3 regions of the Marinobacter alkaliphilus genome follow, and region 1 is predicted to be linked to each of the others. Evidence: predicted binding sites of a transcription regulator. Region 1 holds the regulator's gene; each other region holds the start of a gene.
What was found. Region 1 encodes sigma-54, which starts transcription at its own class of promoters, with help from an activator protein. Its sites were predicted from a motif close to ANTGGCATNNANNTTGCTNT; they were not measured.

Region 1 (10,094 bases):
GGAAAACCGGCTGACGTTCGAGCGCCAGGCCGTGATTGAACAGGGCAGCAATGTGTTCCGGGGCGACGTCATCCAATACGACACCGTGCGCAGGGTGGTCACTGCAGAAGGCGGCACGCCTTCGGAAGAGAGCTCTGGCCGGGTGGAAATGGTGATTCAGCCTCGCGGCTCCAGCAACCCCTCAGACGAATAGGTTACTGATGGCAGTTCTCAGGGCCAGCAACCTGGCAAAAAGCTACAAACAGAAAAAAGTGGTTCTCGATGTGTCTCTGGAAATCCGGTCTGGAGAAATCGTAGGCCTGCTCGGCCCCAACGGCGCCGGGAAAACGACCTGTTTTTACATGATTGTCGGGCTTGTACCCTCCGACCGCGGCCGAATCACCATTGACAGCCAGGACATCACCCCCCTACCCATGCATGGCCGGGCACGCAAAGGCATCGGCTACCTGCCCCAGGAAGCCTCGGTATTCCGTAAACTGACCGTGCGCGACAACATCATGGCCATTCTGGAAACCCGAAAAGGCATGAAACGGCCTGAGCGGGAAGCCAAACTTGAGGAACTGCTCGAGGAATTTCACATCACCCATATCCGGGACAGCCTGGGTATGTCGCTGTCCGGTGGTGAACGGCGGCGCGTCGAAATCGCCAGAGCGCTGGCCATGGAACCTGCGTTTATTCTGCTGGATGAGCCCTTCGCCGGGGTAGACCCCATCTCGGTCAGCGACATCAAACACATCATCCGGCATTTGCGAGATAAAGGCATTGGTGTGCTGATCACCGATCACAACGTGCGGGAAACCCTCGATATTTGTGAAAACGCCTACATTGTCTCCGGCGGCCATATCATCGCCTCCGGCAATGCTGAAGCCATCCTGGCCAATCAGCAGGTCAAGGAAGTCTACCTGGGTGATGAGTTCCACCTGTAAGCGGAAGAAAACCCCTCGACGACCGAGGTCTGATTGTTTTGATGATCTGTAGCAAGTAAACTCGGCAAAGAACTTGCTTATACTGACAACAGTGAGCGGCAAGTAACCAGCGTATAACAATTTTTTTGCCTGACAGCAGGCAACGTCACTACCGGGACACCCTTGATTTATGGATCTTGAGCCATGGTTATGAAAGCCTCATTACAGCTTAAGATGGGCCAGAGTCTGACCATGACGCCCCAGCTGCAACAGGCCATTCGCCTGCTTCAGCTTTCCACCCTCGACCTTCAGCAGGAAATCCAGCAGGCACTGGAATCCAACCCCATGCTGGAAACCTCCGAGGATGACGATCAGTCTGACATCCCCGATACGGATGCCGACACCCGGGACGAACATAAAGACCGGGATTCCGACCACGATGAACCAGCCACCGAGGCTGCCTCTGACTGGGATGAAAACGAAAATGGCCCGGACTGGGCTTCCGAAAACGACATCCCGGATAACATCCCCGACGACCTGCCCGTAGACACCGCCTGGGACGATATCTACCAGTCTGCACCGGCGCCAGCCAGCAAAGGGGACGACGAGAACGAGTCGGATTTCGAAACCCGCAATTCACCAGCCGAGACCCTCCAGGACCACCTGGAATGGCAGCTCAACCTCACCCCCATGAGCGAGCGTGACCAGGCAATCGCCCACGCCCTGATGGACGCTGTGGATGAGCGCGGTTACCTGACCTCACCGATTGAGGAAATCCATTCCGGCCTGCAGGACGAAACTGAAGAAGACCCCCTTGAACTGGACGAGGTAGAGGCGGTCCTGCACCGGCTACAACACTTCGACCCGCCGGGCGTGTTCGCCCGGGACCTGCAGGAATGCCTGCTGATTCAGCTCAACCAGTTGCCGCCAGATACCCCCTGGCTTCGACTGGCCCGCCTGGTGGTTACCCAGTTCCTGCATTTGCTGGGCAACCGGGATTACGCGCAACTGCTGCGCCGCAGCCGACTCAAGGAAGATCAGTTGCGCGAGGTTCTGGCCCTGATTACCAGCCTCAACCCTCGCCCGGGTGACGTGGTAGACCGAGCGGAGCCGGATTACGTGATACCAGACGTCATCGTCCGAAAACACGAGGGCCGGTGGCGTGTTGAGCTCAATCCGGAGATCGCCCCGAGAATTCGGGTCAACGCCAGCTACGCATCACTGATCCGTCGCGCCGATAGCAGTGCTGATAACACCTACCTGCGGGATCAACTGCAGGAGGCCAAGTGGTTCATTAAAAGCCTGCAAAGCCGCAATGAAACGCTGCTGAAAGTCGCCACCCGGATTGTTGAGCACCAACAGGGTTTCCTGGACCAGGGGGAAGAAGCGATGAAGCCGCTGATCCTCTCGGACATCGCCCAGGCCGTGGAAATGCACGAATCCACCATTTCACGGGTCACCACGCAAAAGTATATGCACACACCCCGCGGCATTTTCGAGCTGAAGTACTTTTTCTCCAGCCACGTCAGCACCGCTGAGGGCGGAGAATGTTCCTCCACCGCTATTCGTGCGATGATCAAGAAACTGATTTCAGAAGAAACTCCAAAAAAGCCGTTGAGCGATAGCAAGATTGCAGCCATGCTTGGAGAACAGGGCATCAATGTAGCCCGGCGCACCGTTGCCAAATACCGGGAGGCCATGCACATTCCTCCTTCAAACGAGCGCAAACGACTGGTTTAATGTTTTTTCCGGTGCATGAAGCACCGGACACGCAGCCCGGTGGCAACACCGGCATGATGACAACAGGAGACGCCTATGCAACTCAACATTTCAGGCCATCACGTAGACCTGACCCCTGCATTGAAGGATTACGTCAACACCAAGTTCGAGAAGCTGGAGCGTCACTTTGACCACATCAGTAACTGTCAGGTGACGCTGCAAGTTGAGAAGGTACGTCAGATGGCTGAAGCCACCCTGCATGTCATCGGTGGCGAGATCCACGCAAAGGCAGAGAGTGAGGATATGTACGCCGCGATTGATTCGCTGGTGGACAAGCTGGACCGCCAGATCCTCAAGCACAAAGAAAAGAATGTAGACCGGATGCACGGCAACGGCTGAGCGCGCTCATCGCGCCACCGTACCGGGTGTTTCAATGATACGAGCTGCGGCGGGCAATACCGGCCGCAGCCTTTTTTTTACGGAATCACAGTCGATCCATGAGCGATACATCCCTGACCATCGACAACATTCTGGCTCCCGAACTGACGCTGTGCCGAGTGCCAGCCTCCAGTAAAAAGCGGGTACTGGAAACCATCGCAGAGCATATTCATCATCAGGATGAAATCCTCAGCGACACCGAGATTTTCAACAATCTGGTTTCTCGCGAGCGGCTTGGCAGCACCGGTATCGGCCAGGGTATTGCCATACCCCATTGCCGGCTGGAGGGGCTGGACCGTGTGATCGGCGTGCTGATGACACTGGAAGAGAGCATCGACTTCGATGCTATCGACAATCAGCCGGTCGACCTGGTGTTTGCCTTGATCGTGCCCAAAGAAGCCACCAGTGAACATCTGGAGCTGTTAAGCCAGTTGGCCGAGAAATTCAACGACAACGGGTTCTGCGAACAGCTTCGCCAATGCCAGGATGCAGCATCCCTTTACCAGCGCATGACCGCGGCATCCTGATAAGCATTAGCACCAACAGAAGCAGGCAGGAGCGTCCATCATGAAACTGATCATCGTCAGTGGCCGATCCGGGTCCGGTAAGAGTACCGCGTTGCATGTGCTCGAAGATCTGGGTTTTTATTGCATTGATAACCTTCCCATCGGACTGCTGTTCCCGCTGACCCGGGAAGCGGCGCAACAGGAAACGCCGGGGCGGCTCCGGAAAATGGCCGTCAGCATCGACGCCCGCAACCTGTCTGCCGAACTGGCCAACTTCGAACAAATCTATCGCCAGCTTCGCGATGCGGGAGTCGTTGTCGAGATTATCTTTCTGGATGCCGATGAACAATCCCTGTTGCAGCGGTTCCACGCCACACGCCGGAAGCACCCGCTGAGCGACGACCGCACCTCCCTCCGAGAAGCCATCACCAACGAAAAGGCACTGTTGGAACCGCTGTCAAAACTGGCAGACCTATACATCAACACCACCGGCATGTCGATGTATGAACTGCGCGACATGGTCAAACAGCGAGTGGTCGGTCGCAAGGATCAGGAGCTTGCACTGCTGTTCCAGTCATTCGGTTTCAAGCATGGCGTACCGGTCGATTCCGATTACGTTTTCGATGTGCGCTGCCTGCCCAACCCATACTGGGATACCAGCCTGCGCAAATACGTCGGTACCGATCAGCCGGTTATCGAGTTTCTCGAGCGGGAACCTCTCACCGGGCAAATGGTGGACGACCTGATCCGCTTCCTGGATACCTGGCTGCCCTCGTTTGCCGACAGCAACCGCAGCTACATGACCATTTCTATTGGCTGTACCGGTGGCCAGCACCGTTCCGTCTATGTCTGCGAGCAACTGGGCCAGCACTTCCGCACCCGATACAACAATGTGCAGGTTCGTCATACTGAACTTCCCCACCTCCAGGCCCGAGGGGAGATCTGATCCAACATGATCTGCCGCCCTGTCACCATCATCAACAAACTGGGCCTGCACGCCCGAGCCACCGCCAAGCTGGTGGCCACCGCCTCCGGCTTTGACAGCCAGGTGCGGATACGCGGCAAGGGCCGGGACGTGGATGCCAAGAACATCATGCAGGTGATGATGCTGGCTGCCAGCCAGGGCACGGATATTGAACTGGTCGCCGACGGCCCTGATGAGCAGGAAGCCATCGAGGCACTTGTAGAACTGATCGGTGATTATTTCGGCGAGGGGGGTTAAGCACACCCTGGTTCGTCATTCACCTACAATCCTTTCTCACCTGACGGCGCTAACTCCGCTATAATGCGACGGTTTTCTGATCGCAGGTGGTTTCATGACCGATATTCTGGAAAAAAGTCAGGCCCGCCAGCGCCTTCGCTCCCTCAGTGAGGCCCTGGACAGTGGCGCGCTCAAACAGGTTGCCCGCATCCTTAACGGCGGCCTGAGCCCCAGCGATATCGCACACCTCCTGGAATCCTCCCCGCCTCGCCAACGCGCCCTGCTGTGGAACCTGGTCGATAAGCAACTGGAAGGGGAAGTACTCCAATATCTCGGTGACGACATCCGGGCCTACTTCCTGAGCCAGCTGAACGCTCAGGAACTGGCAGATATCATTGAGGATTTTGAATCCGACGACCTGGCCGACCTGCTCCAGCAGCTGCCAGATACGGTGATCCAGGAAGTCCTGGACACCATGGACGAGCAAGACCGGCAACGGGTAGAGGAAGTGCTCTCCTACCCGGAAGACACCGCCGGCGGCTTGATGAATACCGACACCATTACGGTAAGGCCGGATATCAGTATTGACGTGGTGCTGCGGTACCTGCGCCGCCACCGCAGCCTGCCGCCCATGACCGACAGCCTGATTGTGGTCAGCCGGCGGGACGAATTCATTGGCATGTTGTCCATCACCCGCATGCTGGTGTCCAACCCGGCTTCCACGGTGCGGGAAGTCATGGACACCGATATCGAGCCGATTCCGGTCACCCTGTCCGACACCAAGGTGGCCACCCTGTTCGAGCGCTACGACCTGATCTCTGCTCCGGTGGTGGGTGACGACAATAAGCTCCTGGGCAGGATCACCATTGATGACGTGGTCGACGTTATCCGGGAAGACGCTGATCACTCCCTGATGAGTATGGCCGGTCTTGACGAAGACGAAGATACCTTCGCACCCGTAATGAAAACCACGCGCCGGCGTGCGGTCTGGCTTGGCATTAACCTTATTACAGCCTTTACCGCCTCCGCAGTGATCGGGTTATTCGAGGAGACCATCGCCAAAGTAGTCGCCCTGGCGGTGCTGATGCCCATTGTCGCCAGCATGGGTGGCATCGCTGGAAGTCAAACCCTGACGCTGGTCATCCGTGGCATGGCTGTGGGGCAGATCAGCGGTGCGAACGTTGGCTGGCTGCTCAACCGGGAGTTTCTGTCCAGTGTACTGAATGGACTGTTGTGGGCTCTCGTGGTGGCTGCCGCCGCTATAGCCTGGTTTCAGGACTGGCTCATTGGCGCCGTGATTGCTGCGGCACTGATCATAAATCTGGTGGCCGCCGCACTGGTAGGCACAGTGCTGCCTATGTTCCTCAAGTCAAGGAATATTGATCCTGCTCTGGCGGGTAGCGTCATCCTGACCACGGTTACCGACGTTGTCGGCTTTATGGCCTTTCTCGGACTGGCCACCATTTTCTACGCTTGAGGAGCCCACCATGAGCCAATCCGATAACCGCCCGCACCACGAGGAGCTCGAAGAAGATTTCGGCCCGAGCAAATCCCAGATCAAGCGGGAAATGCATGCGCTCCAGGACCTGGGTAAACAGATGCTGGATCTCAATGACGAGCAATTGGCGTCACTGGACATCAGCGACACCCTGAAGGCTGCCATCGTGGAATCACGGCGCATTAATCAGCGCGAAGCACGCCGCCGACACCTGCAATACATTGGCAAGATCATCCGGCAGGAGGATGACCCGGAAGCACTGGCTCGTGCCATCGGTGCATTCAATGCCGGCAGTGAGGAGCACACCCGCCGGCATCACCTGGCCGAGCGCTGGCGCGACAGGATGATCTCCGAAGGCGACAAGGTGGTGGGGGAGTTCATCGATTATTGCCCGGCGGCGGACGTGCAGCACCTGCGCAACCTGGTTCGAAATGCCCGCAAGGAAGTGGAGAAACAGAAAAATACCGGTCAGGCCCGAAAACTGTTCCGGGCCCTCCGGGAATGGATTGACGACGCAGAGCAGTAAAGCAACCCGCTGAGCGGAGTTCTAAGTTAAAGACGGCGGTGCTCCCAGACCGGCATTCTGGCCCGAACCTGGTTCAGTTTTTCCATATCCAGGTCTGCCACAACCAGGCCTGGGCCCTCATCCAGTTCCGTCACCACCCTGCCCCAGGGGTCACAGATCAAACTGTGGCCATAAGTCTTGCGTCGCTCACTGTTTTGCCCCCCCTGGCCGGGGGCAACCACCCAAACCTGGTTCTCGATGGCCCTGGCTTTAATCAGTGGGTGCCAATGGGCGTCTCCAGTTTGCCAGGTAAAGGCGCTGGGCAGGCACACCCACTCGGCACCCTGTTCCCGCAGCGCCCTGAACAGTTCAGGAAACCGCAAGTCGTAGCACACAGCCATCCCCAGCCGGCCGGCGGGAGTATCCACGGTAACCACCTGGTCACCTGGCTCGAAGGTATCCGACTCCCGGTATTGGCCATGGGAATCCTCTACCATGGCGTCAAACAGGTGAATTTTGTCGTAACGGGCAACTTCCTCGCCCTGATCGTTGTAGACAATGCAGCTTGCACGCACCCTGTCGGGAACATCAGAACCATCGGGTCGTGTTGCCAGTGGCATGGAACCACCTACAATCCATAGCCCCAACCTCTCGGCCTGTTCTGAAAGAAAGCGGCGGATCACCGATTCACCGCCACTTTCCTGCCGACCGCACTCGCGCATCTGAGCAGTGGCCAGAACCGCAAAATTCTCAGGTAATACTGCCACTTTCGCACCTTGGGCGGCAGCATCACGCAACAGGGCCTCAGCCTCGGCCAGGTTACCGGCCAGGTTGTGACCGCTGACCATCTGAATCGCTGCAACTTGGGTCATGCTCCGACTCCTCTATTCACCCGTATCGAAAACCCGTCGTAGCTCCACTTTGGGTTCGCTCCAGCTACCGGTGACACTGTAAGTGGCGCTGGTCAACTTGCTCAATGGGTCACCCAGAATTTTATCCAGGACAAAGAGTGCGCCGCCAATGGGGGCGCTCGCTCCCATCAGTATGGCAGCCAGGGGCAGGTTCTGGGTAACCGGAAGCACCAGCACCAACCGCATATCCAGGCTCTCATCGGCCATATTGGTGGATCCACTCATCTTGAAAGCCCCCGAAGGCCCCACCAGTTGCAGCTCTGGGTCCAGGGTAACCAGCCCGTTTACAATGACAGCCTTGCCGGAAATGGCATCAAACGCAATGCCCCGCTCATAAAGATCCGAGAAGTCCAGGCGCAGCCGGCGCCAGAGCGTGTCGGTGTTGAGCAGGTTGAAAATTCTGAACAACTGGGCTGAGCCACTTTGCTCCAAAATGACGCCGTCATCCAGGCGGACACTGAGCTGGCCACTGAGCTGCTTCAGGGCAAATTCATCCGGTCGGCCGGGCCAGTCCAGATCCAGGTCAACCTGGGTCTGCTCATTATTCATTGGAATCGGCGCACCGGTCAGTGCCTCCAGCTCCCGGAGGCGGCCGCCTGAAAGGGTTCCGACAAATCGGCTGGTTTCGCGATCATCAACCACACTCCAACTCATTCTGCCGGTGAGCGCCAGCGTCTCCAGTTGCCCTTCAATTTCCTCGATGTTCAGGTGGAACGGCTGCGGCCGCATGGCGAACTGCCAGCGGCCGGCAGACTCATCGCCCAGCCTGAGGTCCGCGATGGTCACATCAATATCGGGCCAGCTCCCCACGTCCAGAGCTCGAAACGCTTCCAGTTGCTCCTCCAGGGTCAATATCTGCCGGTCCTCCTGGTCTTCACCCCCGGTATCTGAGCGCATCAGACTGAGTCGTTGCAGATCGGCTTCAATCGTTCCCTGCGTGGGCACCATCACCCTGCCCTGAACCCGATCAGATTCCGTGTTGAACACCCAACGATCTCCCAGATCCAGTGCATCGATCTGGATATTCCTGAGACTGTGCCCCGCCAGGTTCAGTTCACTGAGTCCCAGCTCAAAGCCCGACGATTTCCACAGCAGATCAAAGGCCAACCGGTCCTGCCAGTCCCCCGTCACACGGACACCCTCATTTTCGGTAGGGTCTATCCATGCCTGCAACCGGGCCTGATCCGACTCTCCCTTACCCAGAGGCTGCGGCCAGTCCAGTGCCAGGCCTTGAAAATCGGAGGATACCGTTATCCGGGAAGCGCGCTCATCCGACACGCTCAGCTGTGCCGAATAATCCAGGCTGCCCGACATCCCGAGTGCGGAGCCCTCCGGCAACCCGAACTGATGCAAAAACGACGGCAATGGAACCCGGCCGGTCTGACGAATAGACAAGGCTGCGCCCTTACCTGCCGGGCCCTGTTCTGATTGTTCAAACTCAACAGTCACCGGTTGCCCGAAGAACTCCGCCAGAAGAGGCTCTCCGGAAAACCCCCGACGGGTATCGTAGCGGACCTCGCCCTCGATTCCTGCCCAGACCAATCCCGCTGCCGGGTAGGAGATCCTGGCTCCGGACGTTGCCACCCGTGCGTTCACCGCTGTCTGCTCACCAGCCCCCAGTGGCAGATCAATATTCAGGGCTAACCGGTAGAGCCCCTGATAATCCAGCTCTGTGGCGGCCATTCCGGCCATGTCGCCAAGCGGTGTCTCGGTCATCCAGAACGGCACGCGCTCACCTGGCACATCGGCTTGTGCATCAACCCTTACGCGAGTCGGCCCCTCGCCATCTCCCGGCACAACCCTTACGACGCCCGAGCGCAGTTCCAGCCCGCCTGTCAGTGCCTGTTCCAGAGTGACCAGAGTGTCTGCATTCTGAACCTCAACCCGGCCACGGGCGCTCTGCACTTCCGGCCAGCGTTCGTCGTAACGGACAACACCATGGTCGAACTCGTACCACATGGATGAGACAAACGATCCCCGGGGTGCCCCGGAATCGATCCGGCCGTGACCGTAATACTCACCGGCGGTGATATCGGCTTCGATAATGGCGGTGGTTAACCACTGATAGAGCCCCGGGTCCACCACCTTGGCCGGGACAAAATCTGCGAGCATGGACGCATCGCCGTTCTCAACGCCAACGCGCAAGCCCAGGTTGTCTTCGCCAAACCGATCCAGCCTTAAATCAAACGCTCCGGTGAGTGTTGTACGGTCGGCGTAGGTAAATCGGAGATCGTCGGCAAATACACGGGTTATCGGGCCGGCCAGCTCCCAGGATACCGTGCCAGCCATCGAATCCAGCGGCCAGCCAGCCTCATAGAGTTTTGGGAAGCCCAGGTAGGCGGGCCCGGTGGTATCGAGGGTTACATGGCCTGAATGCGCCGTCATCAGGATATGACCATCAAGCCCACGGG
Region 2 (10,094 bases), 1.5 Mb from region 1:
GATCAGGTTCTGTTTCTCCAGCTCCTTCAAGTCTACCTCGGTCAACAACTCACTACCGTAATGACGCGATGGCGTTGAGTTCGCTGCGGCATGCGCAGAAGGTTCGACACCCGGAAGGTCCAGGTCCAGGCGGCCAACGGCGGTAATCACCTGGCGTTCGATCACGTTTTCCAGTTCCCGAACGTTGCCCGGCCAGTGGTAGGCCTTGAGGGTACTCACATCTCGTTCTGTCAGAACCAGCGGTGGCCGGTTGAACTTCTGACACGCCCGGTTCAGGAACTCCTGGGCCAGCATCGGGATGTCTTCAAGTCTCCTGCGCAGGGGGATGGACTCGATGGGGAAGACGTTGAGGCGAAAATACAGGTCTTCCCGGAAGGTTTTCTCCTGCACCTCCGTTTTTAACTCCCGGTTGGTGGCCGCTATTACCCTTACATCGACGGCGCGAGTCTTGTTCTCACCCACGCGTTCGAACTGCTGATCCTGAAGCACCCGCAACAGCTTGCCCTGCAATTCCAAAGGGATTTCACCCACTTCATCCAGAAACAGGGTGCCGCCGTCGGCCAGTTCGAATCGGCCGATTCTGTCGTTCACGGCGCCAGTGAAGGCGCCTTTGATGTGGCCGAAGAACTCGCTCTCAAACAGGTCTTTTGGAATCGCGGCGCAGTTTACCCGGATCAACGGGCGGTCGCGTCGGGTGCTGGCCTGGTGGATGGCGCGGGCAATCAACTCCTTGCCGGTGCCGGATTCGCCGGTGATCAGAACGTTGGCGTCTGTCGGAGCCACCATGCCGATGCGCCGCACGATGGCCTTGATGGCGTCGCTCTGGCCGAGGATTTCGTGGAAGTGGAACTCCGCGCTGAGTTCTTCCTGTAGGTAGGCATTTTCCATTTCCAGCCGGCGTTTCAGGCTCTCTACTTCTTCCAGTGCTGACTGCAGTTCCTTCTGGGCTTGCAGTCTGGCGGAGATGTCCCGGAACACCACAACCGCACCCACCGGGTGGCCGTTGTCCATGATCGGGGTGCTGGTGTACTCCACCGGAAACCCGGTGCCGTCTTTGCGCCAGAACCAGTCGTCGCCAACGCGCTTGATGCTGCCATCCCGGAAAGCGCCGTAGATGGGGCATTCTTTCAGTGGGAACAGGCTGCCGTCTTCGTGGGAGTGATGCACAACACGGTGTATCACGCGCCCCATGAGTTCATCCATGCGCCAGCCCAGCATGCGCTCGGCGGCGGGATTGGCGAAGGTGGTGCGGCCTTCGGCGTCCACCCCGTAAATGCCTTCGCCAACGGCGTGGAGAATCAGCTGGTTCTCCCGCTCCATATCCTTGAACAGCTCTTCCACTCGTCGCCACTCCAGCAGGCCACCCCGGTGGTAGTGATTGGCTTCGTGGCGTTCGCGCAGGGTTCTCAATTGTCGCCGATCACGCAGGAGCAGTAGCAGGGTTTGCGCTTCTGCCTCGCCCACGCAGGAAGAAGAAATTTCCAGTTCAACCGTGTGGCCATCCCGGTGTTTCAGGTGGAAATCACGGCTCCAGCTGTGGCTGCGGAACAGGGTTTCTTCGGTGAAATTGATCAGCTGGGGCCGCTGGTCAGCAAACAGCTGGGTACATGCCATGTTGGCAATGGATTGTCGGTCGGTGCCGGCCATTCGTGCCATGGCGCTGTTGGCGGAGAGGATCAGGTCCTGGCCCGCATCTACCAGAAGGGCAGCCTCTGGCAGGTGGTTGATCCATTGGTGTGTTTCCATGCGTTCGGGCTGGTTCATGCCGGGCCTCCGCTTGAGTGACGGTAAATGCCAAACAAAGCCTGTGCCAACTACGAAAAATCGAAGCGCTCACTACGATAAATCGTGCATTGCGAAATTTCGTAGTGCACCTGGTTAGCATGAGTTTGTATTAAGCCCCATAAAAACAATGAGGTAGAGGTTTTAATAAAGTTGGCACGAACCCCGCAATAGTCATCTCAGAACGTGCTGTTTGCCAAGGCCAAATCCTGGCCGGGCAGAACCAGAGTCTTAGTTGCACCGCAAGAGTGCAAAAAAACTATCTGAGAGTAGGGAGAGTGCACCATGACAACCAAAAGCCTTGGAAACCCGTTTGACGGCGACCAGTCACTGATCCACGCGAAAACCTGTGGTTGCCCGGAATGCAAGCCTGGTGACGGCCTGCCGTCTGTATCGCTGAACCTTCGTGAGACTGCGGGCGAGCAAGCCACAGGCTCTACGGCCGGGATGGATTCCGAAGCCATGATGGACCGCGCCATCGAAAGCGCCGTGGTGCGTTCGGTGTTCGGTCACAACGATCACAGTCGCCGCAGCTTCATGAAGATGATGGGGGCAGGCACCGCAGCGGCATTGCTGGGCTCTGTGTTCCCCATGGATAAAGCCAAGGCGGCGGTGAAGGAATCTCTGGGCAAGCTGGAAAAAACCAAACTGAACGTTGGCTTTGTGCCGATCACCTGCGCCACGCCCATCATTATGGCCGCTCCGATGGGGTTTTATGAGCGCTATGGCCTGGACGTCACCGTCACCAAAACGGCGGGTTGGGCCGTGGCTCGGGACAAGTCTCTGGCGGGTGAATATGACGCCTCACACATGCTCACTCCCATGCCCCTGGCCATGACCATGGGCGCCGGTTCCACGCCGGAGCCGTTCATCATGCCAGCGGTTGAGAACATCAACGGCCAGGCGATCGTGCTGCACGTGGACCACATGGACAAGCGCGACCCGAAGCAGTGGAAAGGCTTCAAATTCGGGGTGCCGTTCGAGTATTCCATGCACAACTTCCTGTTGCGCTATTACCTGGCTGAAAACGGTATTGATCCGGATAAAGACGTTCAGATCCGGGTGGTTCCGCCACCTGAGATGGTGGCCAACCTGCGCGCCGGCAACCTGGATGGCTACCTGTCACCAGACCCGTTCAACCAGCGAGCGGTATGGGAGAAGGTCGGCTTCATTCATATGCTCACCAAGGATATCTGGGAAGGGCACCCCTGCTGCGCCTTCGCCTGCAGCCAGAAATTTGCCAGCCAGAACCCGAACACCTACGGCGCTTTGTTGCGCGCCATCATCGACGCCACCCAGTACTCCAATGAGCCTGAAAATCGCAAAGAGATCGCCGAGGCCATTGCCCCCCGAAACTACCTGAACCAGCCGGTGCCGGTGATCCAGCAGGTGCTGACCGGCCGATACGCCGATGGCCTGGGCGAGGTGCAGAACGTGCCGGACCGCATCGACTTCGACCCGTTCCCCTGGCACTCCATGGGCGTTTGGATTCTTACCCAGATGAAACGCTGGGGCTACATCGAGGGCGATGTGGATTACAAAGGCATCGCTGAGCAGGTCTACCTGGCGGGTGAAACCGGCAAGCTGATGCGTGAGATGGGTTATACGGCACCCACCGAGACCTACAAAACCCACACCATCATGGGCAAAACCTTCGATCCGGAAACCCCGGAAGAGTATGCCCGCAGCTTTGCCATCGGGAGGATTTGATCATGGCCTCGTTGAATGTGAGGGCAGCGCTGCTGTCGGTGTCTTTCCTGATTCTGGCTTTGGGTATGTGGGAAATGGCCACACAGCCCCCGGCCGCTCAGGAAGCCATGTCGGAGTATGAACTGCTGATGGGCGGTGCGGACCAGGAATCCCGTGTGCCGCCACCCACGGCGGTTCTCAAGGTGGCCTGGGCTGAATTGTCCAACCCGTTCTACGACGCGGGTGCCAATGATAAAGGTATCGGCATTCAGTTGGCCTACTCGGTTTACCGGGTGCTGACGGGGTATCTGGCGGCCATGGCGATTGCCCTGCCATTGGGCTTTCTGATTGGCATGTCGCCGCTGATGTACAAGGCGCTCAACCCGTACATCCAGGTGCTGCGACCGATCTCGCCCCTGGCCTGGATGCCGCTGGCCCTGTTCATCATCCAGGATTCGGATGCGTCGGCCATCTTCGTGATCTTCATCTGCTCCATCTGGCCCATGCTGCTGAACACCGCCTTCGGCGTGGCCAACGTGCGGTCGGACTGGGTCAACGTGGCCCGCACCCACGAGCTCAATCCGTTCAAGACCGCGATTACGGTGATTCTGCCTGCAGCAGCGCCAACCATCCTGACCGGCATGCGCATCTCCATCGGTATCGCCTGGCTGGTGATTGTGGCGGCGGAAATGCTCGTGGGCGGAACCGGCATTGGCTACTACGTGTGGAATGAGTGGAACAACCTGGACCTCGCCAGTGTGATCTTCTCCATCCTGATGATCGGGGTGGTGGGCATGCTGCTGGACCTGGCCCTGGGCAAGGCTCAGAAGCTGGTTGAATACAAAGAATGATCGGGCAGGGCGCCGGTTGTCTGGCGCCCGCCAGAACCCTCCGACTGGAGAATTGATATGAGTAAGTCATTCCTGGAAGTAGATGGATTGTCGAAGGTATACCCGGACGGCCAGGGCGGTGAGTTGACAGTCTTCGAAGACATCCGCTTCGCCCTGCAGAAAGGCGAGTTTGTGTGCATCATCGGCCATTCCGGCTGTGGCAAATCCACCATCCTGAACGTGTTGGCCGGCCTGGACGAGGCCAGTACCGGCAACGTGGTGATGAACGGAAAAGAAGTGAAAGGCCCGGGCCTGGAGCGCGGCGTGGTGTTTCAGAACTACAGCCTGTTGCCCTGGAAAACCGCCCTGAACAACATCATCTTTGGGGTAAAGGCTCGCTGGCCCAGCTGGTCCAAAGAGAAGGTGCGAGAGCACAGCGAGCGATACCTGAAAATGGTCGGTCTGGACCACGCCATGGACCGCAAGCCTTCCCAGCTGTCTGGCGGTATGCGCCAGCGGGTGAGCATCGCCCGCGCCTTCGCCACCCAGCCAGAGCTGCTGTTGCTGGATGAACCCTTTGGGGCTCTGGATGCCCTCACCCGCGGGGTGATTCAGGACGAGCTGGTAAAAATCTGGGAAGAAACCCGCCAGACCGTGTTCATGATCACCCACGATGTGGACGAGGCCATTCTGCTGTCTGACCGCATCTTCCTGATGTCCAACGGCCCCAACGCCCGCATCGCCGAAAGCGTGAAGGTGAACCTGCCACACCCGCGCTCCCGGGCCACGATCTTCCAGAACCCTGCCCACCAGAAGATTCGCCATTACCTGGTGGATTTCCTGGTGAATCGCAGCGGCTCAGCGCTGCCGGAGAAAGATGGCAGCCCGAGAGTAGTAGACCCCAGCACCGATGAGCTGACGCCCGACCCGGCGCCCGCTGAAACCAAGACCGAAACCACCGCGCGAGCGGTGAATGCCTGATGTTGATTATCCCAAAGAGGAAATAACCATGATGAACAAAGAACTGATGACCGCAAAAATTCTGGAAGCCAAAGTTAGCAAGGGCATGACCTGGGAAGCGATTGCTGAAGCGATTGGCATGTCCCCGGTGTTCACCACCTCAGCCTGCCTGGGCATGAACAGCTTCACCGAAGACAAGGCGTTCGCCCTGTGCGAAACCCTGGGCCTGGACAAGCCGGTGGCTGAGGCATTGCAGGTTTGCCCGAAGAAAGCCTGGGAAGGCGGTGTACCCCAGGACCCGCTGATCTACCGCTTGTACGAGATTGTGGGGGTGTATGGCGACACCATGAAGGAGCTGATCCATGAGAAGTTTGGTGATGGCATTATGAGTGCGATTGATTTCACCATGGATATCGAGAAGGAGGAGAACCCCAAGGGTGACCGGGTGGTGGTTACGCTTAACGGGAAGTTCCTGCCTTACAAAGCTTGGTAGTTTTGAGTTTGCCCGCTCCTAGCCTTCTGGTTATGGGGCGGGTACGGGGGGTATGGGGTATTTTTCTTCTGGGAAAAACAACTCGCTTCGCTCAGACATCTTTTTCCCTGCCAGAAAAATACCCCATACCCCCCTACCGACGTGCAGTACAGGAATGCCAAGGGTAAAAACAAAGAAAGTACCCTGGGGTAAGTGTGAGTGTTGCACTGAATCTATCCTTTCCCTTTCTAAGCGCAAAACCTACAAGGGTTTTTATCAAGCGAATACCCGCCAATGCGCCGTCGGCGCGGGGTGGTTGTTGGATTTTTTGCCGGAAAAAGATGTCTGAGCGAAGCGAGTTGTTTTTCCAAAAAAAATTCAACAGCCACCCCGCAAGCCCGCCCGCAAACCGGAAGGCTGGGAGCCCAAGCCAAACGGTACCCGCCCCTCAACCAGCAGGCTAGGAGCCCAAGCCCGACCCCCAGTCCGGACTAGGGCAGGTCAGTAACGGCCCCCGTAGATGCAGAACTGACCACCCGGGCATACTTGGCGAGAACACCCCGAGTGAATCTTGGCTCGGGCGGCGTCCAGGCCTGGCGGCGTTTCTCCATTTCCTCTTCAGAGATCTCCAGGATGATAGAGTTGTTGACTGCATCAATGGTGATGGTGTCGCCATCTTCTACCAGGGCAATCGGCCCACCAACGGCCGCCTCCGGGGTGATGTGACCAACCACGAAGCCGTGGCTGCCGCCGGAGAAACGGCCGTCAGTGATCAGGGCGACATCGCTGCCCAGGCCCTTGCCCATGATGGCGGAAGTTGGGCTGAGCATTTCCCGCATGCCGGGGCCGCCTTTGGGGCCTTCGTAGCGGATCACTAGCACATCGCCGGCCACCACGGTACCGTCGAGGATGCGTTCCTGCGCTTCTTCTTCTGAATGGAATACCCGTGCCCTGCCGGAGAAGTGGGTGCCTTCCTTGCCGGTGATTTTCGCCACGGAGCCTTCCGGCGCCAGGTTGCCAAACAGAATGCGCAAGTGGCTGTCTGCTTTGATGGGGTTTTCAAAGGCCCGTATGATCTGCTGGTCCTCCGGGTAGGGGGTTACCGTCGCGAGGTTTTCAGCCAGGGTTTTTCCGGTCACCGTCATGCAGTCGCCGTGCAGCAGGCCCCTCTCCAGCAGCATCTTCATCAACGGCTGGATACCGCCGATGGCTACCAGTTCCGACATCATGTAATGGCCGGACGGCCGCAAATCGGCCAGTACCGGCATCTGTTTACCAATGCGCACGAAGTCATCCAGCGACAACTCCACACCAACCGTACTGGCCATGCCCAGCAGGTGCAGCACCGCGTTGGTGGAACCGCCGAGGGCAATGACAACGGTAATCGCGTTCTCGAAAGCCTCACGAGTCATGATGTCGGACGGCTTGATGTCTGCTTCCAGCAGCTTCAGCACCGCTGCACCAGCGGCTTCGCAGTCAGCCAGTTTGGTGTCAGACACCGCATTCTGCGCCGAACTGCCCGGCAGGCTCATGCCCATGGCCTCAATGGCCGAGGCCATGGTATTGGCCGTGTACATACCCCCACAGGAACCCGGCCCCGGAATGGCGGTTTCCTCGATCTGCTTCACCTCAATCAGGTCCATATTGCCGCGGGCATGGGCACCCACCGCTTCGAAAACCGAAATGATATCGGTGTGATTCTCACCGGGCATAATGGTACCGCCGTAAACAAACACCGACGGCCGGTTAAGCCGCGCCAACCCCATCATGCAACCCGGCATGTTCTTATCACACCCACCAATCGCCACCAGCCCGTCAAAACCCTCACAACCGGCCACGGTTTCAATGGAATCCGCAATCACCTCCCGCGACACCAGCGAATACTTCATCCCCTCCGTGCCGTTGGCAATGCCGTCTGAAATCGTGATGGTGTTAAAAATCAGACTCTTGCCGCCCGCTGCATCTGCCCCCTTGGCCGCTTCCCGGGCCAGACCGTCAATGTGCATATTGCAGGGCGTCAGATTACTCCAGGTAGAGGCAATACCCACCTGCGGCTTCCGAAAGTCCTCATCCTGAAACCCCACCGCACGCAACATCGCGCGACTGGCAGACTTGTTAATACCATCCACCACCGGTGCGGAATAACGACGTCGTTTATCCGTGGTCATAAAAGTGCCTCCCATCAAAAGAAAAGTCATCCAACCAGCAAAACCCACAAATCTCCAAAGCGCAACCGCTGTCAAAAAAGCGCCGCAGGCAAAAAGCAGCCTATACCAGAGCAGCTCGTAGGTAGGGGGACAACACATTCCCAGGAAGTTTCCCCGTGAACCCGCCAATGCCCGTCGGCGCGGGGTGGCTGTTGGATTTTTTGCCGGAAAAAGATGTCTGAGCGAAGCGAGTTGTTTTTCCAAAAAAAATCCAACAGCCACCCCGCAAGCCCGCCCCCACAACCGGAAGTCTGGGAGCCCAAGCAGACCCTTAGGCAGAAACAGAGCGAGCCGAAGCCGCCTGTTCCTGAAGGGCCACGTCTACAACGGTATGCAGCTTCTCCAATTGCGAACGTAACATACCGATAGGCCGACTGCCCGAGAGAGTCAGGGCGATGTCCAGATGGTTGTCGGCCGCCTCCATGGTCATACGCGAAATCTGGAACCCCCGAACCCGAACCACCTGGCATAGCCGCTCCAGCGCCGCCGCCTCCTGGTTCATCCGACAGTTCAACGTATAACTCGGTAACTCTGTTTGTGCTTGCGCGCTCATGCTACGTGCTCCTTGCTGGTGGTAGTGCGACGTTTTTCGTCAATCATGTCTCGGTTACTGGCGCCGGGTTTCACAATCGGCCAGACGTTCTCCTCCCGGCTGATGGCCACGTGCAGCAACATCGGGCCGTCGTAAGCCAGGATCGTCTCAATGCCCCGGCGAATCTGATCGGTGCGCTCAATGTGCAGCGCCGGGATATCAAACGCCCGCGCCATGGCCACAAAGTCCGGGTTGTCGTCCAGATTGATGTGGCTTTCCCGGTTGTTGTAGAACAGCTCCTGCTGCTGGCGCACCATGCCCAGGCATTGGTTATCCAGAATGATCAGCTTCAGCGGCAGGTTATAGCGGCGAATGGTGGCCAGCTCCTGGGCGTTCATCATGAACGAGCCATCACCGGTAACATTGATGACCGTGCCGCGACGATTGGCAAACTGGGCGCCAATGGCCGCCGGCAGACCGAAGCCCATGGTGCCCAGGCCGCCACTGGTCAAGTGGTGCCGTGGATGGTCGAATTCGTAATGCTGGGCAACCCACATCTGGTGCTGGCCAACGTCACAGGCGATGACCGTATCATCCGGCGTAATCCGTGAAAGCTGGCGGATAAACGCGGGGCCGGTGATCGGCGCCAGGGCTTCCTCGTTGTCCGCCGCCTGGAAGCCACTGGTGGTGTGCCAGGTTCTGCATTGCTTTTGCCAGTGGGCAATGGCCAGTGGCTTTTCCTTCAAAGCCTCGGTGAACGCAGGTAATATCCGGTTCAGGTCACCCCGCAGGGCCAGGTCTGCCGGGCGCAGCTTGTTGATCTCGGCGGCGTCGGCGTCGATGTGAATCATCCGGGCGTTGGGCGCGAAGCCGTCCAGTTTGCCGGTGGCACGGTCGTCCAGGCGGGCGCCGATAACCAGCAGCAGGTCGCATTCATCAACCGCCTTATTGGCCGCCCGGGAGCCGTGCATGCCCAACATGCCGAGGCTGTGAGGATTGTTCTTGCCCGGGTTGCCAATCCCCTTGAGGGTCACAACACCCGGCAAGGCAGAAGTGTTGGCAAATTCACGGAAGCTGTCTTCAGCACGGCCCAGAGATACGCCGCCGCCACTGTAGAGCAGGGGGCGTTTGGCTGAGTAAAGCATGGCCAGGGCGTCGGAAATCTCCGGGCAAAGCGGATCTGGCTGAGCGCAGGTTGCAGCAGCCGGCGCCTCGATCTCCGTTAACTGAATGTCTTTGGGAATATCAATCCATACCGGTCCTGGCCGGCCGCTCTGGGCCAGGTTAATGGCTTCTTCCATGATGGCGGGCAGGACCTCGGCGTCGTCTACCAGGTAACTGTGTTTCACGATGCCCAGGGTCATACCCAGAATGTCGGTTTCCTGGAAGGCATCGGTGCCAATCAATCCGGATGGAACCTGCCCGGTGATTACCAGCATGGGGATGGAATCCATATAGGCATTGGCAACGCCAGTGATCAGGTTGGTGGCGCCGGGGCCAGAGGTGGCGATGCAAACGCCGATCCCGCCACTGGCCCGAGCATATCCATCGGCAGCCAGGGCGCACGCCTGTTCGTGGCGGCACAGCACGTGCTCCACACCCACATCGTCCACCAGGGCATC
Region 3 (10,094 bases), 1.5 Mb from region 1:
TCACATCCGCGGGCGACCGCCAGTATCGAAGGCGCACAGGCGCGGGCCACACTCAGAGTCTCCTCGAATCCATTGCAATGCTGTTCCAGGTACTGTGTGGCCAGGGCTCCGTGGTCATGCAGCCAAACCAGCAAGCCATTGAACAGCAGGGTGTCGGTTCCCGGCCGCAGTTGCAGGTGCAGGTCAGCCATCTCTGTGGTTGCGGTTTGCCTTGGGTCAATGGCTACCACTTTGCGCCCGGGCCGGTGGGACGCTTTTATCCGCTGATAAAGTACCGGATGCGTCCAGGCGGCATTACTGCCCGCCAGCACCAGCAAGTCCGCCAGCTCGAGGTCCTCATAACAGCCGGGCACGCAGTCCTCACCAAACGCCCTCTTGTGGGCTGCCACGGCAGACGACATGCACAACCGGGAATTGGTATCCACGTGCGGGGTGCCAATAAAGCCCTTGGCCAGCTTGTTGGCAATGTAATAGTCCTCTGTGAGCAGCTGGCCAGACAGGTAAAAAGCCACAGACTCCGGGCCATGGTCTCTGACCGAAACACGAATGGCCTCAGCTACCCGGTCAATGGCTTCCGACCACTCAACGGTATGCCCTGCCACACGGGGGGCCAGCAAACGGTCGTGTCCGGTCACGGTCTCATGTAACGCAGAGCCTTTGACACAAAGGCGACCATTATTGGCCGGGTGGCCAAGATCGCCCTGAACGGCGTCAGGTTTCGCCAGAACACCACAGCCCACACCGCAATAAGGGCAGGTGGTGGCGGTACTTCCGGGAGTGGTTCGGCGGTTTTTCATGATCAATCCTCTGCTTTACCCATAAAAAAGCCCGCCATCCGGGGTCTGTTTCCAGAGCCGGGGCGGGCTTCTTTGCCAAAATTGTCTGTTTTATGGAAAGCAATAACGGGGCCAGCGATTGCCAAAACAGCACTTGCCCGGCCGGCCTTGTGGCAACGCCCGGGCTACGGCCTTGTTCAGCAGATCCATCGGCTCCGGCAGGCCGGGATACACTTCTGCCTTGAGGTTTCACATTGGTGCGAAATCGCTCAGGTTGCACCAAAAACAGACCGGGCTCGATTGGCGTTTTCCTCGCTCAACACGGAAGGGAATATCAAGCCTTTGAAAACTATGAATATTAAAAAATGGCACGGCTTATGCTGAGGTAACAGCGAACCATCAAGACATCACATCTCTCGTTCTAAGGCATTGGCGCCTGCTCTCCGGAAACGGAGGGTGGGCGTTTTTTTTGTGCGCCAGAAAAGAGAGACACAGAGAGGTAACAGCATGAACACACGCCGTCATCAACTCAGAGGCTTGCTCACAGGCGCACTGATTGGGCTGAGCACGCTAGCCCAGGCGAGCATCGGGCCGGCCGAGAAACCAGACCTGAAACTGGGCTTCATCAAACTCACCGATATGGCGCCACTGGCGGTTGCCTGGGAACAGGGCTACTTCCTGGACGAAGGCCTGTTCGTGGAACTGGAAGCCCAGGCCAACTGGAAAGTGCTGCTGGACCGGGTGATCACCGGCGAGCTGGACGGTGCCCACATGCTGGCCGGCCAGCCTTTGGGCGCGTCCATTGGCTATGGCACTCAGGCCAACATCATTACCGCCTTCAGCATGGACCTCAACGGCAACGCGATTACCGTGTCCAACGCGGTATGGGAAACCATGAAGCCCCACCTGGACATGGATGGCGACAAACCCGCCCACCCGATCTCCGCGAGCGCACTGAAACCGGCGGTGGAGCAATCCCTGAGCAAAGGCGAGCGGTTCCGGATGGGCATGGTGTTCCCGGTGTCCACCCACAACTACGAACTCCGCTACTGGCTGGCCGCCGGCGGCCTGAATCCCGGCTTCTACGCCCCACAACGGGGTGATACCAGTGGCACCTTGCAGGCCGATGTTCATCTGTCCGTTACCCCGCCGCCGCAAATGCCGGCCACCATGGAAGCTGGCACCATTCAGGGCTACTGCGTGGGCGAACCCTGGAATCAGCAGGCGGTGTTCAAGGGCATCGGGGTGCCGGTCATCACCGATTATGAGATCTGGCCAAACAACCCTGAAAAAGTCTTTGGCGTGACCGAGACTTGGGCAGAGAAGCATCCCAATACCCACCTGCGGTTGTTGCGGGCACTGATCCGCGCGGCTTACTGGCTGGATGAAAACGACAACGCAAACCGCCAGGAAGCGGTAGAACTCCTTTCCCGCTCCAGCTACGTGGGCGCAGACAAAGACGTGATCGCCAACTCTATGACCGGCACGTTCGAATACGAGAAAGGGGATGTGCGGGAGGTTCCGGACTTCAACGTGTTCTTCCGCTATCACGCCACTTACCCCTATCCCTCTGATGCAATCTGGTATCTGACCCAGATGCGCCGGTGGGGCCAGATTCCGGACGCCAAGCCAGATGACTGGTACATGCAGACCGCAGCCAGGGTATACCGGGGTGATCTGTATGCTCAGGCCGCGCAGTCACTGATCGATGATGGTGTGATGAACGCCAGTGACTTCCCTGACTTTGACGCTGAAAACTTTGAACGCCCCTTCCAGGGCGAGCTGATTGACGGCGTGCCTTTCACACCCCGTGAACCGAACGCTTACATAGACCGCTTTGATATTGGGCTGAAAGGCACCGAGACACCGTAAGGGGGCACAACATGAGCACATTAAGCATAAGGATTGGCCAGTCGATGGCCGCCAGGAGCCGCAACCTGCTCGCCCGGCTGAGCCCAAATGAATTGTTGGCGGCTGGCAAAGAGGCTTTGCTGCCCTTGATCGGAATTCTGGTGTTTCTGGGATTCTGGCATCTGGCAGCACCCCAGGTACAGACGTCTCTGGGCGCCTTTCCGGGGCCAGCTCAGGTCTGGGAGCAGGCGGGGCAACTCTGGCAAGAACACGCCAACCAGCGGGAACGCGCCAGCCAGTTCATCGCCATGCAGGAGCAGCGTAATGCCAGGATTCTGGCCGACAACCCGGAGGCGGAGGTGCGAATCCGCTCTTATCCTGGCGCACCCACCTTTATCGATCAGATCGGTACCAGCCTGGTCACGGTGTTGTCAGGATTTGCCCTGGCCACGCTGATTGCGGTGCCCCTGGGAATTGTGTTCGGTCTTAACCGGTATTTTCAGGCGGCGGTCAATCCGCTGATCCAGATCTTCAAGCCGGTGTCGCCCCTGGCCTGGCTGCCACTGGTCACCATGGTGGTGTCAGCCACGTACGTCAGCGATGACCCGATGTTCCAGAAGTCGTTTCTGACTTCGATGATCACGGTCACCCTTTGCAGCCTGTGGCCCACGCTGATCAATACCAGCGTTGGCGTGGCGGCGGTGAATCCGGACCTGCTGAACGTGTCGAAGGTGCTGAAGCTGTCGTTCTGGACCCACGTTCGCAAGGTGGTGCTGCCGTCGTCGGTACCGATGATTTTTACCGGGTTGCGGGTGTCTCTGGGTATTGCCTGGATGGTGCTGATTGCGGCGGAGATGCTGGCGCAAAGTCCCGGGCTTGGGAAGTTTGTGTGGGATGAGTTTCAGAATGGCAGCAGTCAGTCTTTGAGCCGGATCATGGTGGCGGTGCTGGCCATCGGGTTTATCGGGTTTTTGCTGGATCGGGTGATGCTGTTGATTCAGAAGAAGGTGGCCTGGAACGAGTGATCAAACTTGGGAGCATGCCGCACCGGGTGGGTTACGCCTCCCGAAACACGCGGCGAGTACATCCATGTACGCTCCGCAAAAACATCCATGTTTTTGAGGGTTTCGGGAGGCGTAACCCACCCGGCGCTCCGCTTGCTTTTGAGGTGATTTCCATGAGTAAAACACATTTAGAACTTACCGGTGTTGAGATGGCGTTTGATACGCCGAAAGGGCCGTTCGTTGCCCTGGACAACGTGAACCTGAAGATCCAGAAAGGGGAGTTTGTTTCGCTTATCGGCCACTCCGGCTGTGGTAAATCGACGGTGCTGAACATTGTCGCCGGCTTGTTGCAGGCCTCCAAGGGTGGCTGTGTGTTGAACGGGCATGAGGTGAACTCACCGGGGCCGGAGCGGGCGGTGGTGTTTCAGAACCATGCGCTGATGCCCTGGCTGACGGTGTATGAGAATGTGGAGCTGGCTGTTCGGCAGGTGTTTCGCAAGTCGATGAACCGTAAGGAGCGCCGGGACTGGATTACCCATAACCTGGAGCTGGTGAATATGGCCCATGCCGCCAATAAACGGCCGGGGGAGATTTCTGGGGGCATGGCGCAGCGGGTGGGGATTGCCCGGGCGTTGGCGATGAAACCGAGCGTGCTGCTGATGGATGAGCCGTTCGGGGCCCTGGATGCGCTGACCCGGGCACATCTTCAGGATTCGCTGATGGAGATTCAGCAGGAGCTGAACAATACGGTGATCATGATCACCCACGATGTAGACGAGGCGGTGCTGTTGTCGGACCGCATCATCATGATGACCAACGGGCCGGCGGCGACGGTGGGGGAAGATCTGCACATTGATTTGCCTCGGCCGCGTAATCGGGTGGCGTTGGCGGATGACGCCAAATATGTGCATTACCGGCAGGAGGTGCTGTCGTTCCTGTACGAGAAACAGCGCAAGCTGGAATCCCTGAGCAGCCGGCGGGCCGCCAGTGCCTCCACGCAGGGTGGGGAGAGTGCAAAGGTGGAGAAGGAGAAACAGCCGGCGTCTGCCTGAGGCTGCACGGCACCGGGGCTACTTTTGCCCCGGCGCTCTCGGGGATGGCGTCAGCCCAGAACACCGGCCATGGAGACCAGGGCCCGGGCCACATCGGGTAATCGCTTGCCCTGATCCATGGCCAGCTTTCGCAGCAATCGATGGGCTTCGTCGTTGCTGATGTCGCGATGTTCCATCAGTAGCAACACGGCCTTTTCCTGGGTGCGCCGGTCTTCCAGAGCTTCTTTCGCACTTTGCAGTTCTTCAGACATCTGGCGCAGGCGGCGGGTTTGCTCCTGAACCAGATCAAAGATGGATCTGCCTGACTGTTGCCCGACACCGTCACCGGCCCAGGCATCTGCCGTACTCGCATCTACTCCATTATCGCAGACCACCAATACCGGCATTGTCGAGGCGTTCCGTTGTTCCAGCGAGGCCAGCAGAGTTTCCTGGTGAGCCAGGGAGTGGCGCGCCTCGGTGTAGCGTTCCACGCAACGGTGGTGGAAGGCGTTTTCCACGGAATCTTCGATTTTCTTGAGATCATCCATACGGTCGGTCATCAGGTTAAACCAGCGATCGGCCATTTCCCTGTCCAGGGATTTATAGGGTCCGACCGACACCGCCTTCTGGCGCATCCGCTCTATTTCCAGTTCCCGCGGGTGAGACCGCAGCGCCTGCCAGAGAGCCAGGCTGTCTTCGCTGGCAAAGGCAACAAATACCTCGAAACACCGTTCCTGCGCTTCAACCAGGTGCATCATGCGCCGTGACAGTGCGTTTTCGAAGTGGCCACTGGAGAATCCCGCGGAGCCTGCCGCCCGCTCCTGGCCACAGTATTCCTTACCATTCATCACGTGCACCATGGCCACCAGCAGGCCGGCAATGGAGGGTTCAGCAACGGTTTCGGCGGCTTCAAAAACCACCGTAATCAGCTGATGGATGGTGTCGCAAAACCAGTCCGTAGCATCCACCACGCTGGCTTCCTGCCCGACCACTTTCTGCCTGAACTCGGCCAGCTGATCGAGGCTATGAAGGGCACTGGCAATATGACCCAGCAGCGGGCTGCTGACCGGATGGGTAGTCAGGTCTTCCTGTATGTCGGTCAGCGCCTTACGGAAGATGACAGCCAGTTGGTCATTCTCTTTCAGGATAACCGAACGCTCCCGGGCGAAACGCTGGCAACCGGACCCCAGATACAGGTTGGTAGCTCCCCGCTCCCGTTGCAGTCCGTGCACCAGGTTACCCACGCTCTGCACCAGCCGGCCCATCTGCAGAAAGTACTCCAGGTTGCGGATTTCGCACTGCCGGGAGGCCATCAGAAAGTCTGCGGCTGTGGCCGTCGCGGCCGTATTGGTCTGGCGTTTGCTGTTCATGGTGCAACTCCTGGTATCGGTACACAGCGGGTTCCTGTCTGACTGGACTGCAGCAATTAACAGGCCAGAACCACCGGCATCATCTTCGTGCGTTTCGCCCCATCCCGGGGCATCTTTTCTGCCCGGCACGGGTGCAATAGAGCCGCGATATCATCTAAGCAACTGAATTAAATGGAGTTAAAAAGTTGGCATGGAGATCGCTATGTCCTAATCAAGGACGACTGTCCCGGCCATGGAATCAGGCCGGACCATCAGATCATTGTTGTTGGCATTGGTGCCGGACCATCTGTTCTCTTCGGAGAGCATGATGCTCCGGCTTTTTTCGTTTGGTTTTCGGCAATTCGTTGAGTAAGGGAGCGCACCTATGGAACACACACAGACCCCTGCGCTGGTGATCTGCGGCCATGGCATGGTTGCGCAGCGATTGCTGGAGCAACTGGTGGCCACAGGGCACCCGTTCAGCCGCATTGTGGTGTTCAACGGCGAGCCTTTCGCTGCCTATAACCGAATCCAGCTGTCGTCCTTGCTGGCGAATCAGGTCCGGGAGTCAGAGCTGGAACTGAAACCCCGGTCCTGGTTCCGCCAGCACAAAATCGAGGTCTATAACCGTGAGCCGGTCACGGCCATCGAACCGCATCAGCACCGGGTGACGACCGCCAGCGGGCGCACGCTGGCTTACCACACCCTTGTGCTGGCCACTGGCGCCAGTCCTTCACGTCTTGGCCTGCCCGGCGAGGATCTGGATGGCGTGATGACCTTCCGGGATCTGACCGATACCCGCACCCTGATTCACCGGGCGCAGACACATCGCCGTGCGGTCGTCATAGGCGGCGGTTTTCTTGGCCTGGAAGCGGCCGAGGGGCTCAGGGCCCGGGGTATGGACGTCACGATTCTGCATCGCAGCGGTCACCTGCTGAACCGACAGCTCAATCCAGCCGCCGGCGAATTACTGAAGCACCAGTTACAGCAACGGGGCCTCACCGTTCTGACCGGTACAGAGCCGACAGCGCTGCTGGGCAAAAACCAGGTCCAGGCGGTACAACTCAGCGACGGCACCGTGCTGGCGACGGACCTGGTGGTGCTGGCAACCGGTATTCATCCGAACAAAGCACTGGCAGAAGCCGCCGGCCTGGCCTGCGACCGGGGCGTACAGGTGGATTCGCAGATGACCACTTCCAATCCTCATATCCACGCCCTCGGTGAATGCTGCCAGTTTCAGGAACACACGTTTGGCCTCGTGGAGCCCGGCTACGAACAGGCGGCCGTGTTGGCCCGGCATCTCTGCCAGGTGTCCGGAAACCCGGGTTTCACACCGGGAGAAATCGCCACACGCCTGAAAATCAGCGACCTCCCCATTTTTTCCTGCGGGCCGATCACTCCGGGCCCGCACACCGAAACCATTGAGTGGCAGGACTACGCCCAAGCGGTCTACGGCCAACTGCTGGTGGAACACAACCGCCTGACCGGCGCCATTCTGCTCGGCGACACCAGCAGCGCCCCCTGGTACAGCGAGTTGATTCGTTCAGGCACGGATATATCCCGCTACCGGGACACCATCGCTTTCGGCAAACCCTATTGCGACGCAGCGGCCTGATCCGCTGCCATGAGAGAGGACAAGACTATGAGCAAACAGACCCTGATCGTGATCGGTAACGGCATGGTTGGCCATCACTTCCTGGAACAGTTCAGCCAGTCTCCGGCCGCCGACGCCTATAACATCGTCGTTTTCGGCGAAGAAAAGCAACTGGCCTACGACCGGGTGCACCTGTCGGAGTATTTCAGCGGCTCAAGCCATGCGGACCTGGCCATGGGCACCGCGGACTGGTATGCCGACCAGGGCATTGATCTGCACCTGAATGAGCCGGTGACCGGCATTGATCGGGACGCCCGGATGATCACCACACCCAAGGGCGAATACCCCTACGATCAGCTGGTGCTGGCCACCGGCTCTTACCCGTTTGTCCCGCCCATTGACGGTAACGATCAGGAAGGCTGCTTTGTATACCGCACCCTGGATGACCTGGACGCCATTCAGGCCAGCGCGCAAAAGGCGAAGACCGGCGTGGTGGTCGGCGGCGGCCTGCTGGGGCTGGAAGCAGCAAACGCGCTGAAAAGCCTTGGTTTACAGGCCCATGTGGTGGAGTTTGCCCCGCGCCTGATGCCGGTTCAACTGGACGATCAGGGCGGCGCCCTGTTACGCCAGAAAATTGAAGATCTTGGTGTGCAGGTGCACACCGAGAAAGCCACCACCGCCATTGTGCCGGGCAGCGCCGCGCGGCTACGGATGAATTTCTCGGATGAAAGCCATCTGGAAACCGACCTGATTGTGTTCTCCGCCGGCATCCGCCCCCAGGACACCCTGGCTCGGGCCTGCGGCCTTGAACTGGGCGAACGCGGCGGGATCGTGATCAACAACCAGTGCACCACGTCCGACCCGCACATCCACGCCATTGGCGAATGCGCGCTCTGGAACAACTTTGTCTTCGGCCTTGTGGCGCCGGGCTACACCATGGCCCGCACGCTATCGGCGGCGCTGAACAACGACGCCAGTGCGGCCTTTACCGGTGCCGACATGAGCACCAAACTGAAGTTGCTGGGGGTGGATGTGGGCTCCATCGGCGACGCCCATGCCAAGACCCCCGGCGCCCGTAACATTCGCTTTCACGATGAGCAGGCCGGCCACTACCGGCGCATGGTGGTGAGCCAGGACGGCAAGACCCTGCTGGGCGCCATCCTGGTGGGCGATAACGGCCCCTACGATACCCTGCTGCAATACGCCCTCAATGGCATTGAGTTGCCGGCCAATCCGGAAGCCCTGATTCTGCCGGAGAGCGAAGGCGGTGCCCCGGCCCTGGGTGCCGATGCCCTGCCGGATACCGCGTCCATCTGTTCCTGCCACAACGTTACCAAGGGCGACATCTGCTGCGCGATTGACGCCGGCTGCACTGATCTGGGCGGCGTGAAGGCCGAAACCAAAGCCAGCAGCGGCTGTGGTGGCTGTGCCGCTTTGCTCAAAAAGGTGGTGGACAGCGAGCTGGAGAAACGCGGCGTGGAGGTGTGCACGGATTTGTGCGAACACTTCCCCTACACCCGCCAGGAGCTGTTCCATCTGGTGAAGGTAAACGGCATCCGCACCTTCCGGGGCCTGCTCAAGCAATACGGCAAGGGCCAGGGCTGTGATATCTGCAAGCCGACGGTGGGTTCGATTCTGGCCACCTGCTGGAACGAGCACATCCTGGCCACGGACCACGTGCCGCTGCAGGACACCAACGATACCTTCATGGCCAACATGCAGAAGAACGGCACCTATTCCATCGTCCCGCGCATTCCCGGCGGCGAGATCACCCCGGATAAGCTGATTGTGCTGGGCGAGGTGGCCAAGCAGTACAACCTGTACACGAAGATCACCGGCGGTCAGCGGGTGGACCTGTTCGGTGCCACCCTGAGTGAGCTGCCGGAGATCTGGGAAAAGCTGATCGCCGCCGGTTTCGAAACCGGCCACGCCTACGGCAAGTCCCTGCGCACGGTGAAGTCCTGCGTGGGCAGCACCTGGTGTCGCTACGGCGTGCAGGACAGCGTGGGCATGGCGATCACCCTGGAGAATCGCTACAAGGGCCTGCGGGCGCCCCATAAGGTGAAGATGGCGGTGTCTGGCTGTACCCGCGAATGCGCCGAGGCCCAGAGCAAGGATTTCGGGGTGATTGCCACGGAGAAGGGCTGGAATCTGTACGTGTGTGGCAACGGCGGCATGCGGCCCCGGCATGCGGATCTGTTTGCCACGGATCTGTCGGATGAGGAGCTGATCCGCACGATTGACCGGGTGGTGATGTTCTATGTGCGCACGGCGGACCGGCTGCAGCGGACGTCGGTGTGGATGGAGAATCTGGAGGGCGGTCTGGAGTATCTGAAGCAGGTGGTGCTGGAGGACAGCCTCGGTATTGGCGAGGAGCTGGAGCAGCATATGGCGGATCTGGTGGATACCTATCAGTGTGAGTGGAAAACCGCCGTTGAGGATCCTGAGAAGCGCAAGCGGTTCCGGGAGTTTGTGAATGCGCCGGAGCA

Region 2: the regulator sigma-54 is predicted to act here: its motif matches at 1,796-1,815, upstream of ACZ5Q2_RS17050 (sigma 54-interacting transcriptional regulator).
Region 3: the regulator sigma-54 is predicted to act here: its motif matches at 1,076-1,095, upstream of ACZ5Q2_RS03425 (CmpA/NrtA family ABC transporter substrate-binding protein).

The regions. Positions count from the first base shown of each region.
Region 1 is NZ_AP043751.1:2,213,176-2,223,269, reverse strand. Features, by position in the region: gene lptA (lipopolysaccharide transport periplasmic protein LptA) at 1-193, shown strand, start outside; gene lptB (LPS export ABC transporter ATP-binding protein) at 201-926, shown strand; gene ACZ5Q2_RS10155 (RNA polymerase factor sigma-54) at 1,110-2,645, shown strand; gene hpf (ribosome hibernation promoting factor) at 2,721-3,023, shown strand; gene ptsN (PTS IIA-like nitrogen regulatory protein PtsN) at 3,122-3,589, shown strand; gene rapZ (RNase adapter RapZ) at 3,630-4,514, shown strand; gene ACZ5Q2_RS10135 (HPr family phosphocarrier protein) at 4,521-4,790, shown strand; gene mgtE (magnesium transporter) at 4,885-6,246, shown strand; gene yjgA (ribosome biogenesis factor YjgA) at 6,257-6,793, shown strand; gene ACZ5Q2_RS10120 (carbon-nitrogen hydrolase family protein) at 6,820-7,644, opposite strand; gene ACZ5Q2_RS10115 (YhdP family phospholipid transporter) at 7,657-10,094, opposite strand, start outside.
Region 2 is NZ_AP043751.1:3,730,162-3,740,255, reverse strand. Features, by position in the region: gene ACZ5Q2_RS17050 (sigma 54-interacting transcriptional regulator) at 1-1,764, opposite strand, end outside; gene ACZ5Q2_RS17045 (ABC transporter substrate-binding protein) at 2,068-3,492, shown strand; gene ntrB (nitrate ABC transporter permease) at 3,495-4,322, shown strand; gene ACZ5Q2_RS17035 (ABC transporter ATP-binding protein) at 4,380-5,282, shown strand; gene cynS (cyanase) at 5,311-5,754, shown strand; gene ilvD (dihydroxy-acid dehydratase) at 6,225-7,901, opposite strand; gene ACZ5Q2_RS17020 (ACT domain-containing protein) at 8,212-8,493, opposite strand; gene ilvG (acetolactate synthase 2 catalytic subunit) at 8,490-10,094, opposite strand, start outside.
Region 3 is NZ_AP043751.1:741,986-752,079, forward strand. Features, by position in the region: gene ACZ5Q2_RS03420 (nitrate reductase) at 1-797, opposite strand, end outside; gene ACZ5Q2_RS03425 (CmpA/NrtA family ABC transporter substrate-binding protein) at 1,284-2,648, shown strand; gene ACZ5Q2_RS03430 (ABC transporter permease) at 2,660-3,652, shown strand; gene ACZ5Q2_RS03435 (ABC transporter ATP-binding protein) at 3,805-4,683, shown strand; gene ACZ5Q2_RS03440 (nitrate regulatory protein) at 4,734-6,032, opposite strand; gene ACZ5Q2_RS03445 (NAD(P)/FAD-dependent oxidoreductase) at 6,397-7,626, shown strand; gene nirB (nitrite reductase large subunit NirB) at 7,654-10,094, shown strand, end outside.